3 regions of the Bradyrhizobium sp. KBS0727 genome follow, and region 3 is predicted to be linked to each of the others. Evidence: predicted binding sites of a transcription regulator. Region 3 holds the regulator's gene; each other region holds the start of a gene.
What was found. The regulator HrcA, encoded in region 3, represses chaperone genes, less so after heat shock. The targets are predictions, from matches to a motif close to GTTAGCACTCNCNNNNNGNGAGTGCTAAC.
Positions count from the first base shown of each region.

Region 1: the regulator HrcA is predicted to act here: its motif matches at 2,821-2,849, upstream of groES (co-chaperone GroES).
Region 2: the regulator HrcA is predicted to act here: its motif matches at 3,234-3,262, upstream of FFI89_RS21560 (co-chaperone GroES).

Region 1 is NZ_CP042176.1:1,223,087-1,228,408, forward strand. Features, by position in the region: gene FFI89_RS05735 (hypothetical protein) at 1-408, opposite strand, end outside; gene groL (chaperonin GroEL) at 536-2,185, opposite strand; gene groES (co-chaperone GroES) at 2,413-2,709, opposite strand; gene FFI89_RS05750 (hypothetical protein) at 3,083-3,601, shown strand; gene FFI89_RS05755 (protein phosphatase CheZ) at 3,827-4,609, opposite strand; gene FFI89_RS05760 (L,D-transpeptidase) at 4,913-5,322, shown strand, end outside.
Region 2 is NZ_CP042176.1:4,587,924-4,593,245, reverse strand. Features, by position in the region: gene FFI89_RS21575 (hypothetical protein) at 1-67, opposite strand, end outside; gene FFI89_RS21570 (phasin family protein) at 279-731, opposite strand; gene groL (chaperonin GroEL) at 1,140-2,783, opposite strand; gene FFI89_RS21560 (co-chaperone GroES) at 2,873-3,190, opposite strand; gene FFI89_RS21555 (usg protein) at 3,569-3,856, shown strand; gene FFI89_RS21550 (cupin domain-containing protein) at 4,036-4,581, shown strand; gene FFI89_RS21545 (NupC/NupG family nucleoside CNT transporter) at 4,668-5,322, opposite strand, start outside.
Region 3 is NZ_CP042176.1:181,299-186,620, reverse strand. Features, by position in the region: gene hemW (radical SAM family heme chaperone HemW) at 1-625, opposite strand, end outside; gene rdgB (RdgB/HAM1 family non-canonical purine NTP pyrophosphatase) at 720-1,349, opposite strand; gene rph (ribonuclease PH) at 1,361-2,077, opposite strand; gene hrcA (heat-inducible transcriptional repressor HrcA) at 2,235-3,323, shown strand; gene grpE (nucleotide exchange factor GrpE) at 3,442-4,047, shown strand; gene pncA (bifunctional nicotinamidase/pyrazinamidase) at 4,225-4,950, opposite strand; gene FFI89_RS00840 (hypothetical protein) at 5,174-5,322, opposite strand, start outside.

The sequences.
Region 1 (5,322 bases), 1.0 Mb from region 3:
CACTTCGGTCATGTTGGTGCCGATGGTGATCTGGCCACGAAATTCGAAATTGTCGCCGCTCGGCTTGCGCAGCAGCTTGACCGTCACCGGCAGCTTGTCGCCGGTGGTTTGCGTCGTGCCGGTCAGGTTCTGGCCGTTGACGGTGAGGTTGGCGACGAAGCGGTCCTTGCGATCGGAACCCTTCGCGGCGGGATAGCAGACGTCGAGCACGGCCGCGGTGACGGTCTTGCCCTGGCGGGTCTCCTTCAGCACGACATCGGCGTTGCCGTCCATCAGCCCGTCGATCGACGTGAAATACCGGACCTCGCTGGAGCCCGGCGCGGTCTTGGTGGGGAGTTTCATCTGGGCGAAAGCGAGATCCGGGGAGGCCGTCACCAGACCGAGCAGGCAAAGCAAGAGCGCGCGCATTTGAAATTCCCTGAAACCACAGAATCGGTAGGCTCGTAAGTAGCAAACCCCTCAACCAATGGCCAAAAAAGAAGGCCGCCCGGAGGCGGCCTTCGATCTGATGAACGGCAGGAAGGGTTCAGCGGGCTTAGAAGCCCATGCCGCCCATTCCACCCATGCCACCGCCACCGCCGCCGGGCATCGCCGGAGCCGGCTCCCTCGGCAGTTCGGCGACCATGGCTTCGGTCGTCACCAAGAGGCCGGCCACCGAGGCGGCGTCCTGCAGGGCGGTGCGCACCACCTTGGCCGGGTCGATGATGCCTTTCTCGACCATGTCGACATAGGTCTCGGTCTGCGCGTCGAAGCCGAAGGTCTCGGACTTGTTCTCGAGGATCTTGCCAACCACGATCGAGCCTTCGACGCCGGCATTCTCGGAGATCTGCCGGATCGGGGCTTCCAGCGCCTTCAGCACGATATTGATACCGGCCTGGACGTCGGAGTTATCGTTCTGGATACGGCCGACCGCCTTCTTGGCGCGCAGCAGCGCCACGCCGCCGCCCGGCACGATGCCTTCCTGGACGGCCGCGCGGGTCGCGTTGAGGGCGTCCTCGACGCGATCCTTCTTTTCCTTGACCTCGATCTCGGTCGCGCCGCCGACGCGAATGATCGCGACGCCGCCGGCGAGCTTGGCCAGGCGCTCCTGCAGCTTCTCGCGGTCGTAGTCCGAGGTAGTTTCCTCGATCTGCGCCTTGATCTGCTGGACGCGGGCCTCGATGTCCTTCTTCTTGCCGGCGCCCTTGACGATCGTGGTGTTCTCCTTGTCGATCACCACCTTGCCGGCGCGGCCGAGCATGTCGACGGTGACGCTTTCGAGCTTCATGCCGAGCTCTTCGGAGATCAACTGACCGCCGGTCAGGATCGCGATGTCTTCCAGCATCGCCTTGCGGCGATCACCGAAGCCGGGCGCCTTGACGGCGGCAACCTTGAGGCCGCCCCGCAGGCGGTTGACCACGAGCGTCGCCAGCGCCTCGCCTTCGACGTCCTCGGCGATGATCAACAGCGGACGGCCGGACTGCACCACGGCTTCCAGCACCGGCAGCATCGCCTGCAGGCCGGAGAGCTTCTTCTCGTGCAGCAGTACGTAGACGTCCTCGAGCTCGGCGGTCATCTTCTCGGCATTGGTGACGAAGTAGGGCGAGAGATAGCCGCGGTCGAACTTCATGCCCTCGACGATGTCGACTTCGGTATCGAGCGACTTGTTTTCCTCGACCGTGATGACGCCTTCATTGCCGACCTTCTGCATCGCCTGCGCGATCATCTTGCCGATGGCGGCGTCGCCATTGGCCGAGATGGTGCCCACCTGGGCGACCTCGGAGGAGGCGGCGACCGGCTTGGCGCGCTTCTCGATGTCCTTGGTCACGGCCGCCACCGCGATGTCGATGCCGCGCTTGAGGTCCATCGGGTTCATGCCGGCCGCGACCGACTTGGCGCCCTCGCGCACGATCGCCTGCGCCAGCACGGTTGCCGTCGTGGTGCCGTCGCCGGCAGTGTCGTTAGTCTTGGAGGCGACTTCGCGCAGCATCTGCGCGCCCATGTTCTCGAACTTGTCTTCGAGCTCGATTTCCTTGGCGACGGTGACGCCGTCCTTGGTGATGCGCGGCGCACCGAAGCTCTTGTCGATCACGACGTTGCGGCCCTTCGGGCCGAGCGTCACCTTGACCGCGTTGGCGAGGATATCGACGCCGCGCAGCATGCGATCACGGGCGTCTCCGGAAAATTTAACGTCTTTGGCAGCCATTTGAATTGCTCCTTGAATGAATTGGATACGGTTGCCTGCCGGGCGTCTCTTCCCCTCTCCCCTTGTGGGAGAGGGTGGATCGAATGAGCGTCAGCTCATTCGAGACGGGTGAGGGGTCTGTCTCCGCGGATAGAGACCCCTCATCCGGCGCGCTTTGCGCGCCACCTTCTCCCACAAGGGGAGAAGGGAAGAAGCGACGAGCCGTGCGCGGCGGCTATTGAATGCAATTAGCTCAGCACGCCCATGATGTCCGACTCCTTCATGATCAGGAGTTCGTCGCCATCGAGCTTGACTTCGGTGCCCGACCATTTGCCGAACAGCACGCGGTCGCCGATCTTGAGGTCGATCGGGATCAGCTTGCCGGCCTCGTCGCGACCGCCGGGGCCGACCGCGGTGACTTCGCCCTGCGAGGGCTTTTCCTTGGCGCTGTCGGGAATGATGATGCCGCCCTTGGTCTTCGCTTCGGCATCGATACGCTTGACCACGACGCGGTCATGCAGCGGGCGGAATTTGGATTTGGACATGAGGTTTCCTCTTTAATTCCTATGGGAGGCTCGGTTTCAGGTCTGGTTGCCATCGAAAATGGCTGGGAATGCCGGCTGTTCGAACCCATCCCGGGCGGGACGGCAGGTCCCCTTAGCAATCGTTGCATTTGAGTGCTAATTGAGGCCCGGGGAATATGACTTGGCGTGGTTCCTGTCAAGCAAGCGTGCCCAAGGGGAGCCAAAGGGAAGGCCAAGGCCTAAAAAAGGTTAAGGCCTTGGTGAGGCCAATATAGGATGCTCGTTGAGAAACCAAATCGGAACGGTGGCGTAACTAAATGGGCGTCATTGCTCCGGCAGGCGTTTTGCGGTTGGCTGCGGGATGGGCGGCTAAGGAATTGGTCGGGGGAATGCAATGATCAGCTCAGATAATGCGCGTACGGTTGCCAATCTGGCGATCGCTTCGGCGCTGACGGTTTTCCTCGCGGGGTGCGGCAGCATGAGCCTGCCGTCGCTGTCGTCGAGTTCATCGCCCGAGCCGGTCGAGCCCGGGGTAGCCCCCGAAATGCCGGCCTCGATCCGCGCCGACGAGATCGTCGGCCGCTGGGGCCTCGCCTCGTTCCAGAATCCGGCGGACCGCGCCAGGACCGAAGCCGCGGCGAGGGGACAGTGCAAGCAGCCTTACGTGATCAGCGCCGGGCAGTCCGGCGGTGTGGTCATGCATCTGGCCGACCAGGCGACGCCGCAGGAGCTGCGCCTCAAGGGCAGCCCGAGCGGCAAGAACTATATCGGCCCGCCCGGACCCACCCCCGGCGAACAGGACCGCGAGATCGTGTCGTTCGACGGCCGGGTGCTGGTCACGCGCTTCGTCGACAAGGACGCCGCAGTCCGTTACGGCAACATGGTCTATGTGCGCTGCGCCCCGCGGGCGTGAGCTGAGATTTCATTTACGATAGGCCGTCATTCCGGGGCGATGCGAAGCATCGAACTACGATGCGCGAGTGCGCATCTGAGAATATCGAGATTCCGGGTCTGGTGCTAGCGCACCATCCCGGAATGACGGAGCCAAATAAGAAACAAAAAAAACGCCGGCATCGCTGCCGGCGTTTTTCGTTGCGGATGCCGTCGCCTTGTGTCGCCAGGCGGCGGGAGCAAAATCTCAATCGAACAGGGCGTCGATGTCGTCCTGCGAGGCGTGGCCGACGTCGCCGTCGAGCTTCGGGCCGTTGAGTAGCTTGGCGTCGCCTTCGCGGGTATCGACGATCGGCGTGGCGTGGGCCTTGATCGCGTCGACGCCACCCCAGATGTCCATCATCGCGTTGATGTGATTTTCGATGAACTTCATCGTCGTCATCACCTTGTTGATGCGCTGGCCGGTGAGATCCTGGAAATTGCAGGCCTCGAAGATCGAGATCACGCGTTCCTGGATATCCTCGGCGAGCAACTTCTGCTGGTCCGGCGAGATGTTCTTCGACAGCGCGCTGGCGGCCTGGTCGATCGCCTCGGTGGCTTCGAGAATCTGCTGGGTGGCTTGTTCGGTGCCGCCGACGACGGCGCCGAGTTCGCCATTGACCTTGGCCATTTCCGCGCCGTCGTGACTCTTGCCGTGCAGCACGGCGATTTCGCGCTTGGTGCGGTTGATGGCGTCGTGAATGAGGTCGAGCTCGACCTTGAGCTTTTCGCACTGTTCGATCTGGGCGCGATAGGTTTCCAGAAGCGTATGCGCCTCCGCGACTTCGCGCGCGACGCTGGCTTCCGCGGTTTCGGTCACTGCCGCGCGGTGGTGACCGCCGCCGGCGGCCATCTGGGCGCGGATCGAGCGCAGCTCGGACATGATCTCGCGATGCATCGGGCCGATGTCGCCGCCTTCGGCGACCACGGACACGGGCGCGTCGCCCATAATGGCTTGTTCGATACGAAAACGTTTGCGACTAACCGACATGAGTTTTTTCCCACCCCTTCACTTCCGGTGTTTTAGACCGAGGCGATTTAACGTCAGGTTCACGCGGGAACATGCCGCGGCGCGCTTTGCGAACGCGCAAACCACCGATTAACCATGAAGGGTCCGCGTTCACCCAAAATAAACGCTACCGGACAAATCAGCGCCTGGTCGACGACGTGGTGAATCGAAACGCCGTCTGCGTTTACCAAACCGATTAGGTTTTCGTTTGTATTGATTGCGTGCAACGGCGCCGTGCAGGCGCTGCCCCGCAGTAACAGTGACGAAACAGTAACGAGTACGTCGATGTCAAAAATCTCCCTTGCGCTCCTCGCGAGTGTGTCTTGCCTTTGCTTCGCCGACCAGGCCGCAGCAATTGACGCTTCGCCATTTGCTGGACCCTCCGTCATTTATGCCCGCGAGCCCGCGCAGCCGGCGCCGGTGCGCACCGCCTCCGCCGATCGCAGCCAGATGGGCGGCGGCTTCATCGAATTCCTGTTCGGCGATGCGCCGCAGGGCGGCCGTTACCAGCAGCAGCCGATGTATCAACAGCAGCCGGATAGCGGATATGGCCGGCGTTCGCTGCTGCCGCCGATGGATCCGCAGCAGTCGATGATCCGTCAGCAGGAAGAGGCGGCCGAACCCGCGCAGCGGCCGTTCGATCCGAAATACGAAAAGCAGATGGTCGAGTATCACGGCAAGGAAAGCGCCGGCAC
Region 2 (5,322 bases), 2.9 Mb from region 3:
GATCAGTCTTGATGCCGGTGGGAATCGCGTGTCCGGTTTGCGGACACTTGACCATGACCATACCCATTTTTCACCCTCCCTTGCGTTTGGTATTTATTGTCTTCCAGAAAAGCACCGGCCGGTTGGAGTGCGCCTCTTGTCGGTGCGGTCACTTGGGGGGCATCGCGCACCTTGTTTGATCGAGCATTGGCCGGTAGGGGGCTGCATGCTCGCCTGGGCTTGTTCCAACCGGCCGGATCCCTCCTCAAACCAGTCATGGACATGAATAGGGCGCGCTTTTAGCCGGCCTGGTGGAGAACCTTCGTAAGGTGCTTCCTGATCGGCTCACCGGTTTCCGTCGCAAGCGTCTGGGCAAGCGCCCACAATTCCTTGTTCTGGTCGGATGCGGTTTCGAACGCCTTGCGCGCTTGCGCCGCGGACAAGGCAAGGGCATCGGTAGCTGACTTGCTGCCGAAAAGGTGGACCCAGAAATCGAGCGCGGATGCGGCATTGGCGTTTGAGATTTCGAACATCTTGAGCCCGTAGTCGGTCGCGCTTCTGGCATTGCTCGAATAGGTCTCGCGCAGCGCTTCCGCCATCTCCTGCGACCCGGCCTTGATCTTCTCGCAGCCTTCCCGCGCGCGGGCGTAGCCCTGCTCGGCGAGCTCGCCGACCACCCCGGGCAAGGCGAGCTTCGAGAAGTCCAACAACGGCATCCCGAAAACATTCGTTCCGTTTGGCGTGACTTTCATTTCGTTTTCACTCATAGGAGCATTACCTTTCTCAAGCGAAAGCATTCCCCGCGACGCTCGCTAGCGTCACGAGAACTCACGCTCCGTGTTCGATCGGTTTTGGATGAGCTTTGATCAGCCCCGACACTAGTCTGCGCCGGGAGAAACGGGACTGTCGGTTCGGTTTGCGACTCTCGCGTCAATTTTTTTCGAGATTGTCAATACAAACCAACGTATATTTACGGGGTGATCCTGTGCATAACAGTAAATATCCTGAGGAGCACAAAGCTTCTTCTTCAGCGTAGCGTTGCAAGTGAAACTTTGGCATTCACTGCGTTGTGGCGGCCGTTCACGTCGTCCGCCCCAAACAAAAACCCGGCATCGCTGCCGGGGTTTTGCACTTCTTGGGCTGTTGCTTGAGTGGCTGGATCAGAAGTCCATGCCGCCCATGCCGCCGCCGGGGGGCATGCCGCCTGCGCCTGCGCCGCCCTTCTTGGGCAGTTCGGCGATCATGGCTTCGGTGGTGATCAAGAGAGCCGCGACGGAGGCCGCGTTCTGGATCGCCGCGCGAACCACCTTGGTCGGGTCGATGATGCCCTTGGAGACCAGGTTGCCGTATTCGCCGGTCTGCGAGTCGAAGCCGTAGTTGTACTGCTCCTTCTCGAGGATCTTGCCGACGATGACGGAACCGTCTTCGCCTGCGTTGATCGCGATCTGGCGGGCCGGCGCGGACAGCGCCTTGCGCACGATCTCGACGCCGGTCTTCTGGTCGTCGTTGGCGGTCTTGATGCGCTTGAGCTGCTCGGAGGCGCGCAGCAGGGCGACGCCGCCGCCCGGCACGATGCCTTCTTCAACCGCCGCACGGGTCGCATGCATCGCGTCATCAACGCGATCCTTGCGCTCCTTGACTTCGACTTCGGTCGCGCCGCCGACGCGGATCACCGCGACGCCGCCCGCGAGCTTGGCCAGACGCTCCTGCAGCTTCTCACGGTCGTAGTCCGAGGTGGTTTCCTCGATCTGCGCCTTGATCTGCTGAACGCGCGCCTCGATGTCGGCCTTCTTGCCGGCGCCGTTGACGATGGTGGTGTTTTCCTTGTCGATCATCACCTTCTTGGCGCGACCGAGCATCTGCAGGGTGACGTTCTCCATCTTGATACCGAGATCTTCCGAGATCGCCTGGCCGCCGGTCAGCACTGCGATGTCCTGCAGCATGGCCTTGCGGCGATCGCCGAAGCCCGGAGCCTTGACGGCCGCAACCTTCAGGCCGCCACGCAGACGGTTGACGACGAGGGTGGCGAGAGCTTCGCCTTCGACGTCTTCGGCCACGATCACCAGCGGCTTGCCGGTCTGCACCACGGCTTCGAGCAGCGGCAGCAGTTCGTTCAGGTTGGAGAGCTTCTTCTCGTTGATCAGGATGTAGGCATCGTCGAATTCGACGCGCATCTTGTCGGCGTTGGTGACGAAGTAGGGCGAGATGTAGCCACGGTCGAACTGCATGCCTTCGACGACGTCGAGTTCGGTCTCGAGCGACTTGGCTTCTTCAACCGTGATGACGCCCTCGTTGCCGACCTTCTTCATGGCGTCGGCGAGGAACTTGCCGATTTCGGCGTCGCCGTTGGCGGAGATGGTGCCGACCTGGGCGATTTCCTCGTTCGAGGTGACCTTCTTGGAGTTCTTGACGAGGTCGGCGACCACGGCTTCCACAGCCAGGTCGATACCGCGCTTCAGATCCATCGGGTTCATGCCGGCGGCAACCGACTTGGCGCCTTCACGGACGATCGCAGCCGCGAGCACGGTCGCGGTGGTGGTGCCGTCGCCGGCCGCATCGGCCGACTTGGAAGCGACTTCGCGCACCATCTGCGCGCCCATGTTCTCGAACTTGTCCTCGAGCTCGATCTCCTTGGCGACAGTGACGCCGTCCTTGGTGATGCGGGGAGCGCCGAACGACTTGTCGAGCACGACGTTGCGGCCCTTCGGGCCGAGCGTCACCTTGACGGCGTTGGCGAGAATCTCGACGCCGCGCAGCATGCGGTCGCGGGCATCGACGCCGAATTTGACTTCTTTAGCTGACATATTTGATTTCCCTGAGTTGATGTCTGGGTCTCACCCTTTGGGGAGGCGCCTCGCAGGCGCCCCTCAGGGTGAGCGTGTGCGGGTAAAGCTTAGGCGGCCTTCTTCTTGGTCGCGGGAACGTCGGTGAGGACGCCCATGATGTCGCTTTCCTTCATGATCAGCAGTTCCTGGCCGTCGAGCTTGACCTCGGTGCCCGACCACTTGCCGAACAGAACGCGATCGCCGACCTTGAGGTCGATCGGGATCAGCTTGCCAGCTTCGTCACGGCCACCCGGGCCCACGGCGGTGATTTCGCCCTGCGACGGCTTTTCCTTGGCGCTGTCCGGAATGATGATGCCGCCAGCGGTCTTCTCTTCAGCGTCGATGCGCTTGACCACAACGCGGTCGTGAAGCGGACGGAATTTCATGCAGTCCTCCTAAGTTTATGAAGATGTTGTCAGATTCTGGAATTTTGGCAGTCCGTGCCAGCGAGTGCTAGCTCGGCTGGGCTGGAGATAAGCCAGTCTTGTGCGGGGAACAAGGGCTTCTAGCAGAAAATTTGGCACTCAAATGTGACGCCTGCCAATTTTGTTAATCATCCTTAATTGGCCAAACGAAGCGTCCGACCCCGTATTAGCACGTGCGGTAAGCTGCTGCTAACGCGAACTTTTTCAACAGATCGTTAAACATTTAGGCTTGTGATGGGTTGGTATCGTGCGTCACATTTCTCTCATGTGAGCGCATCTCCGCCGGGGTGGCTCGGTGCGGCCACCACGTGAAATGCGCTTCCACCAATGGAGGTTGGCATGGTCTCGCGGGTTGGGGTTGTTTCCGACGATTTCCGGAAGCAGGTGCTGGGTTACGGGCTGACGACGGCGCAAATTCTGTATCGGATGCCGGATCATCCCTCGTTGCTGCAGACCTATGTCTGGCAGAACTACGATCTGTTTCCGAAATTTCCGGCGCTGAAGGATTTCCTCGCCTTCTGGCAGGAAAAGCTCGACGGTCCGCTGTACTCCGTCACGGTCGCGCATTCCAAGCTGATCAAGCCGGCCGAGCTGCGCGCCGTCGACGGCGTGTTCAGGCTGCATTGATCTAGCGAGATGCGTGGGGTGGGTTAGCGCAAGCGTAACCCACCCTCTTGGCCGTCGCATCAAATGGTGGGTTACGGCTTCCGCCTTCGCTCGTTGAGCTACGGCGGACAAGTCGCCTAACCCACCCTACGAAATCCATTCTGTGTTAGCCTCCGGTCACCAACATACGGGAGGCACCAATGGCCAAGAAAACGACATCAAGAGCCGCCGCCAAAACCGCGGTGAAGAAGAAATGGGCGGGCCACAAGGCATCCGCCAAATCCACCGCGCGCAAGACCGTCAAGTCCAAGGCGAGGGGCGTGCCCGCGGTCAAGAAGACGGTGAAGTCAAAGGCGCGGCCGAAGCAGCGCATCGCCATCAGCCATCACCGCGAAGAAGATTTTAAAGCCGACGGCCTGCGTACCTATGCCATGTATCGCGACCTCGGCATATCAGATGCGAGCCACGGTCTGGCGCAGGCGCACGTGATCCGGCTGATCGGACCGTGCAATCCGGCGGAAGTCTCAAAACTGCATTACCACGACGTCGAATTCCAGATGGTCTATGTGCTCAAGGGCTGGGTGAAGACCTACATGGAAGGCCAGGGCGAGACGCTGATGAAAGAAGGCAGCGCCTGGACCCAGCCGCCGCGCATCAAGCACCTGATCATGGATTATTCCGACGACGTCGAACTGCTGGAAGTGATCCTGCCGGCGGAGTTCAAGACGGTGGAGTTGTCGAGCTGATTAGTGAGCCGTCATTCCGGGGCGCGAAGCGAACCCGGAATCTCGAGATTCCGGGTCTGGTCCTTCGGACCATCCCGGAATGACGGCTAGGGCGTCATCACCCCCACGATCGCGCCCATCAGGCAGGTCGTCAGCGTGCCCGAGACGATCGACTTCAGCCCGAGCGCATTGATCTCGTCGCGGCGGCCCGGCGCCATGGTGCCGAGGCCGCCAATCATGATGCCGAGGCTGGCGAAGTTGGCAAAGCCGCACATCGCATACAGCATGATCAACCGCGAGCGCGGATCGAGCGCCTCGGTGCCGAGCTTTGACAGGTCGACATAGGCGATCAGTTCGTTGAGCACGGTCTTGGTGCCCATCAGGCTTCCCGCGGTGACCGCCTGCGGCCACGGCAGGCCCATCAGCCAGCACACCGGCGCCATCAGATAGCCGAGTAGCCGCTGCAGCGAAATGTTGGCGCCGCCGATCTCGGGCAGCAGGCCGAGGATGGCATTGGCGAGATAGACCAGCGCCACCAGCACCAGCAGCATCGCGATGATGTTGAGCAGCAGTTCGAGGCCTGAGGTGGTGCCCTTGACGATCGCATCCATCGTGCTGCTCGCGTGCAGGTCGGGGTCCGCCAGCGACCCGCCGGTGCGCTGGTCGGACGTTTCCGGCACCATGATCAGGCTGATCAGGATAGCGGCCGGCGCGCCGAGCACGGAAGCGATGACGAAATGCGCGGCGGCGTCGGGGATCAAT
Region 3 (5,322 bases):
CCGCTTCGTCCGGCGTCTTCAGCTTGCCGGCGGCGTGCAGGCCGAAGAACGGCGTGCCTTCCTCGATCGTGAGTTGATAGAGCGACAGATGTTCGGCGGCTTCCGAAATCGCCAGCTTCAATTCGTCGGCCCACATCTGCGGCGTCTGGTCGGGGCGGGCGTAGATCAGGTCGAACGAATAACGGTCGAACACGGTGCGCGCGATCGCAACCGCATCCAGCGCTTCGCGCGCCGTATGCAGCCGGCCCAACGCTTTCAACGAGGCGTCATCCAGCGCCTGCACGCCGAGCGAGACGCGGTTGACGCCGGCGGCACGATAGCCGCGAAACCGCGTCGCCTCCACGCTGGTCGGATTGGCTTCGAGCGTTACTTCGACGTCATCGGCGACCTGCCAGTGCTTGCCGATCGCGTCGAGCACGGCGCCGACGGTGTGCGGCTGCATCAGCGACGGCGTGCCGCCACCGAGAAAGATCGAGGACACCTGCCGCCCCGGCACCCGCGCGGCCGTGGATTCGATCTCGCGCGCAAAGGCGCTGGCAAAGCGCGCTTCGTCGATCGGTGCGTGGCGAACGTGGCTGTTGAAATCGCAATAGGGGCATTTCGACAGGCAGAACGGCCAGTGCACATAAACGCCGAACGCTTGCTTGTTTCCCGCTCCCGCTTGCGGGCCGAGACGAGCAGAGCTCGCTCTTGGAGGGCCAGGGTGAGGGCGGTTGCCGTTAGTCAAGGCAGATCTCCGCCAGTTTGACGAAGGCGCGGGCGCGGTGTGACAGGCCCAAACCCAAAGGAGGCAGGCCGTGCTTCTCGATCGAGGTCATCTCGCCGAACGTACGCGCATGTCCGTCGGGCTGGAACGCCGGATCGTAGCCGAAGCCGGCCGTGCCGCGCGGCGGCCACACCAGAACTCCGTCGGCGCGCGCCTCGACCTCTTCGAGATGATCGTCGGGCCAGGCGACGCACAAGGCCGAGACGAAATGCGCTCTTCGTTTCTCGGACGTGGTGGCGCCGCGCTCCTGCAGCAGGCGTTCGATCCGCGTCATCGCCGCGGTGAAATCCTTGGTCTCGCCGGCCCAGCGCGCCGAGTGGATCCCGGGCGCGCCGTCCAGCGCCTCGACCACCAGTCCGGAATCATCGGCGAAGGACGGAAGCCCCGAGGCCTTCGCTGCCGCCATCGCCTTGATCGCAGCGTTGGCGCGAAACGTATCGCCGGTCTCTTCGGGTTCGCCGAGCCCGAGCTCGCCCGCGGAAATCGCCTCGACGCCATGCGGTGTCAGCAGTTCCCGCATCTCGGCGAGCTTGCCGGGATTATGGGTTGCGATCACGAGCCGGCCGGTGATTCGACGGTGCATGATCGATCAGACTACGCGACGGCCAGTTTCTGCAAGTCCACCAGACGCGCGACACCGTTGCGCGCCAGTTCCATCAGCGCCAGGAACTCGTCCTGCGAGAACGGCGTCTTCTCGGCGGTGCCCTGCACCTCGATGATGCGGCCGTCGCCGGTCATGACGAAATTGGCGTCGGTGTCGGCCTCGGAGTCCTCGGCATAGTCGAGATCGAGCACCGGGGTGCCCTGATAGATGCCGCAGGAGATCGCCGCGACATTGTCGCGCAGCACGTTGTTGGCCTTGATCATGTTGCGGTTCTTCATCCAGGCGATGCAATCGGCCAGCGCCACCCAGGCGCCGGTGATCGAGGCCGTTCTGGTGCCGCCATCGGCCTGGATGACGTCGCAGTCGACCGTGATCTGGCGCTCGCCGAGCGCTTCGAGGTCGACGGCGGCGCGCAGCGAGCGGCCGATCAGGCGCTGGATTTCGACGGTGCGGCCGCCCTGCTTGCCGGCGGCGGCTTCGCGGCGGGTACGTTCCAGCGTGGCGCGCGGCAGCATGCCGTATTCGGCCGTGACCCAGCCGCGCCCCTGACCCTTGAGCCAGGGCGGCAGCCGCTCTTCCAGCGTCGCGGTGACCAGCACATGGGTGTCGCCAAACTTCACCATGCAGGAACCTTCGGCATATTTGACCACGCCGCGTTCCAGCGACACGGGACGCAGCTGATCGGGCGCACGGCGGCTTGGCCGCATGGGAGAATCCTTTCGAAAAATCAGGCAAAAACCGGTTGCGGTGCTTGTAGGAGGGGGAATGGGCAGCGGCAAGGGTTTTTGCCCCTGTTTTGCGGGAATGCGCGCTTGTCATCGGCCCCCCGGATGGACAGATTAGAGGGGCTGGGAGGAATAAATATTGGCCCACCACGATCCGATTGGTCTGATCGCGCCGAATGCGGGGCTCGCCCAGCTCAACGAGCGTTCGCGCGACATTTTTCGTCAAATCGTCGAGAGTTATCTCGCGACCGGCGAACCCGTCGGCTCGCGCAATATCTCGCGCCTGATCGCGATGCCGCTCTCACCGGCCTCGGTGCGCAATGTGATGTCCGACCTCGAGCAGCTCGGCCTGATCTACGCGCCGCATACCTCGGCCGGCCGGCTTCCAACCGAGCTTGGTCTGCGGTTCTTCGTCGATGCCCTGATGCAGGTCGGCGATCTCACCGAAGCCGAGCAGTCATCGATTCAGACCCAGCTCGCCGCCGTCGGCCGCGCGCAGTCGGTCGAGGCAGCCCTTGGCGAAGCCCTGACGCGGCTGTCGGGACTGACCCGGGCCGCCGCCGTGGTGCTGACCGCCAAATCCAATTCGCGGCTGAAACACATTGAATTCGTGCGGCTGGAGCCGGAGCGCGCGCTGGTGGTGCTGGTCGGCGAGGACGGCCAGGTCGAAAACCGCGTCCTGACCTTGCCGCCTGGCGTTCCCCCTTCGGCGCTGACGGAAGCGACCAATTTCCTCAACTCGCGGATTCGCGGGCGAACGCTCGCCGAAGCCCGGCTGGAACTCGAAACCGCGCTCACGGCTAGCCGCGCCGAACTCGATCAACTGACGCAGAAGGTGATCGCGGCCGGCATCGCCGGCTGGTCCGGCGGCGAAACCGAGGACCGGCAGTTGATCGTGCGCGGCCACGCCAATCTGCTCGAAGATCTGCATGCGCTGGACGATCTTGAGCGGGTCAAATCGCTGTTCGACGATCTCGAGACCAAGCGCGGCGTCATCGACCTGCTCGGCCGGGCGGAGCGCGCCGAAGGCGTGCGAATTTTCATCGGATCGGAGAACAAGCTGTTCTCGTTGTCCGGTTCCTCCACCATCATCGCGCCCTATAGCGACGCCTCGGGCCGCATTGTCGGCGTTCTCGGCGTGATCGGGCCGACGCGGCTGAACTATGCACGGGTGATTCCGACGGTGGACTATGCGGCCCGGATCGTCAGCCGGATGCTGGGCGGCTAATCCGAGCCCCGCTGCCCCCAAAAGCGGTTATGAACGCTTGATTTTCGTCGCCTAAAGCACGATATCCCCCGCAGCAAATCCCCATTTGACCAGATGCGTTTTTTGAGAAGGCAGCCTTATGACCGATCCCAACCGGCCGAATGAAGACCCGGCGAACGCGGCCCAGAGCGGCGAGCCCGTGGTCTCCAAGCCCTACATCATGCCCGACGATCCCGAGGAAGGATCAGCCGAGGCGCTGACCAAGGAACTGGCTGACGCGCGCGACAAGACGCTGCGTACGCTGGCGGAAATGGAAAACCTGCGCCAGCGCACGCGGCGCGAGGTCGCCGATTCCAAGACCTATGGGATCACTGGTTTCGCGCGCGACATTCTCGATATCGCCGACAATCTGCAGCGCGCGCTCGATGCGATCCCGGCCGAGGCCAGGGAAACCGCCGATCCCGGCATCAAGGCCTTCATCGAGGGCGTCGAGCTGACCGAACGCTCGCTGCTCAACACGTTGGAGAAGAACGGCGTCAAGAAGTTCGATCCGTCGGGCCAGAAGTTCGACCCGAACTTCCAGCAGGCGATGTACGAAGTGCCCGATCCCTCGGTTCCATCAGGGACGGTGGTTCAGGTGGTGCAGGCCGGCTTCATGATCGGCGATCGCGTGCTGCGTCCGGCGCTGGTCGGCGTCTCCAAGGGCGGCGCCAAGGCAGCCGCGGCGGCGAGCGAACAGAACTAAGATTAGATCGAGCTGCATCCGTGAAGGTACTGCACTCCCTCTCCCGCTTGCGGGGGAGGGTTGGGGTGGGGGTGTCGCCGCGAGTCAAACTGTTCGTGTGGAGAGAGCTTCCCCCACCCGGATCGCATCTCTCGATGCGATCCGACCTCCCCCGCAAGCGGGAGAGGTAAGGCGAAGCTAAGCCGCGATATCCGCGGACTGGATGCGCTTGACGCCGGCCTTGGCCATATCGGCCCAGGCTTTGGCCATCGAGCCCTGGGTGTCGATGCCGCGGCAGGCATCTTCGACCACATAGGTCTCGAAGCCGGCCTTGCGCGCATCGAGCGCGGTCCATGCCACGCAGAAATCGGTGGCGAGGCCGGCCACGAACAGGCGCTTGATCTGGCGCGCCTCCAGGTAGGCGGCGAGGCCGGTCGTGGTCTTGCCGTCGGCCTCGGTGAACGCTGAATAGCTGTCGACGTCCTTGTGAAAACCCTTGCGGATGATCAGCTCGGCCTGCGGGATCGAGAGGTCCTTCGACAGCGACGCGCCGTCGGTTCCCTGCACGCAGTGATCGGGCCACAGCACCTGTTTGCCGTAAGGAAGATCGACGGTTTCGAACGGCTTCTTGCCGGCATGGGATGAGGCGAACGAGATATGGCCCGCGGTGTGCCAGTCCTGCGTCATCACCACATTGGCAAAGTTTTTGGCGATGCGGTTGATGACGGGCACGACCTGATCGCCGTCCTTCACCGCGAGGCTGCCGCCCGGCAGGAAACAGTTCTGGACGTCGATCACCAACAGCGCCGATGCGTCATCAGGCTTGATCGCAGCAGCCTGCAGCGCGCGCGGGAAAACCGTCGCCATCGCGGCCGTGCCGGCGATGGTGCCTAGTCCCGCGAGAATTTGCCAGCGATCCAACATTCGGTCGAACATGATGCATCTCCCTGTCAAAGACCGGAGCCAGCAAATCAGGTCGGGCTCAGAGCGTAAAGCAGCTTACAGCGTTTTCGAGCGAAGTGGTTGCCGGTTCGCGTAAAGACAACGCGTCAAAACAAAAAAGCAGCGCCCGCGTCTGATTCAATCAGAACCGGGCTCTAAACGGCGGCGCGCGATTGAATCTTCGGCACGATCGGCGATACGCCGATCAGCTGCGTGGCTGAATGCCGTCGCGCACCGCGCGGAAGCGCGGAAACGCCTTGCTCCAGTCGTCGCGCGGCGAGCTGCCGATGATGCGCATCGAGGTCTGGGCGCCGAACCGCAGCCACTGCACGACGGTAACAGGCGTATTGTCCT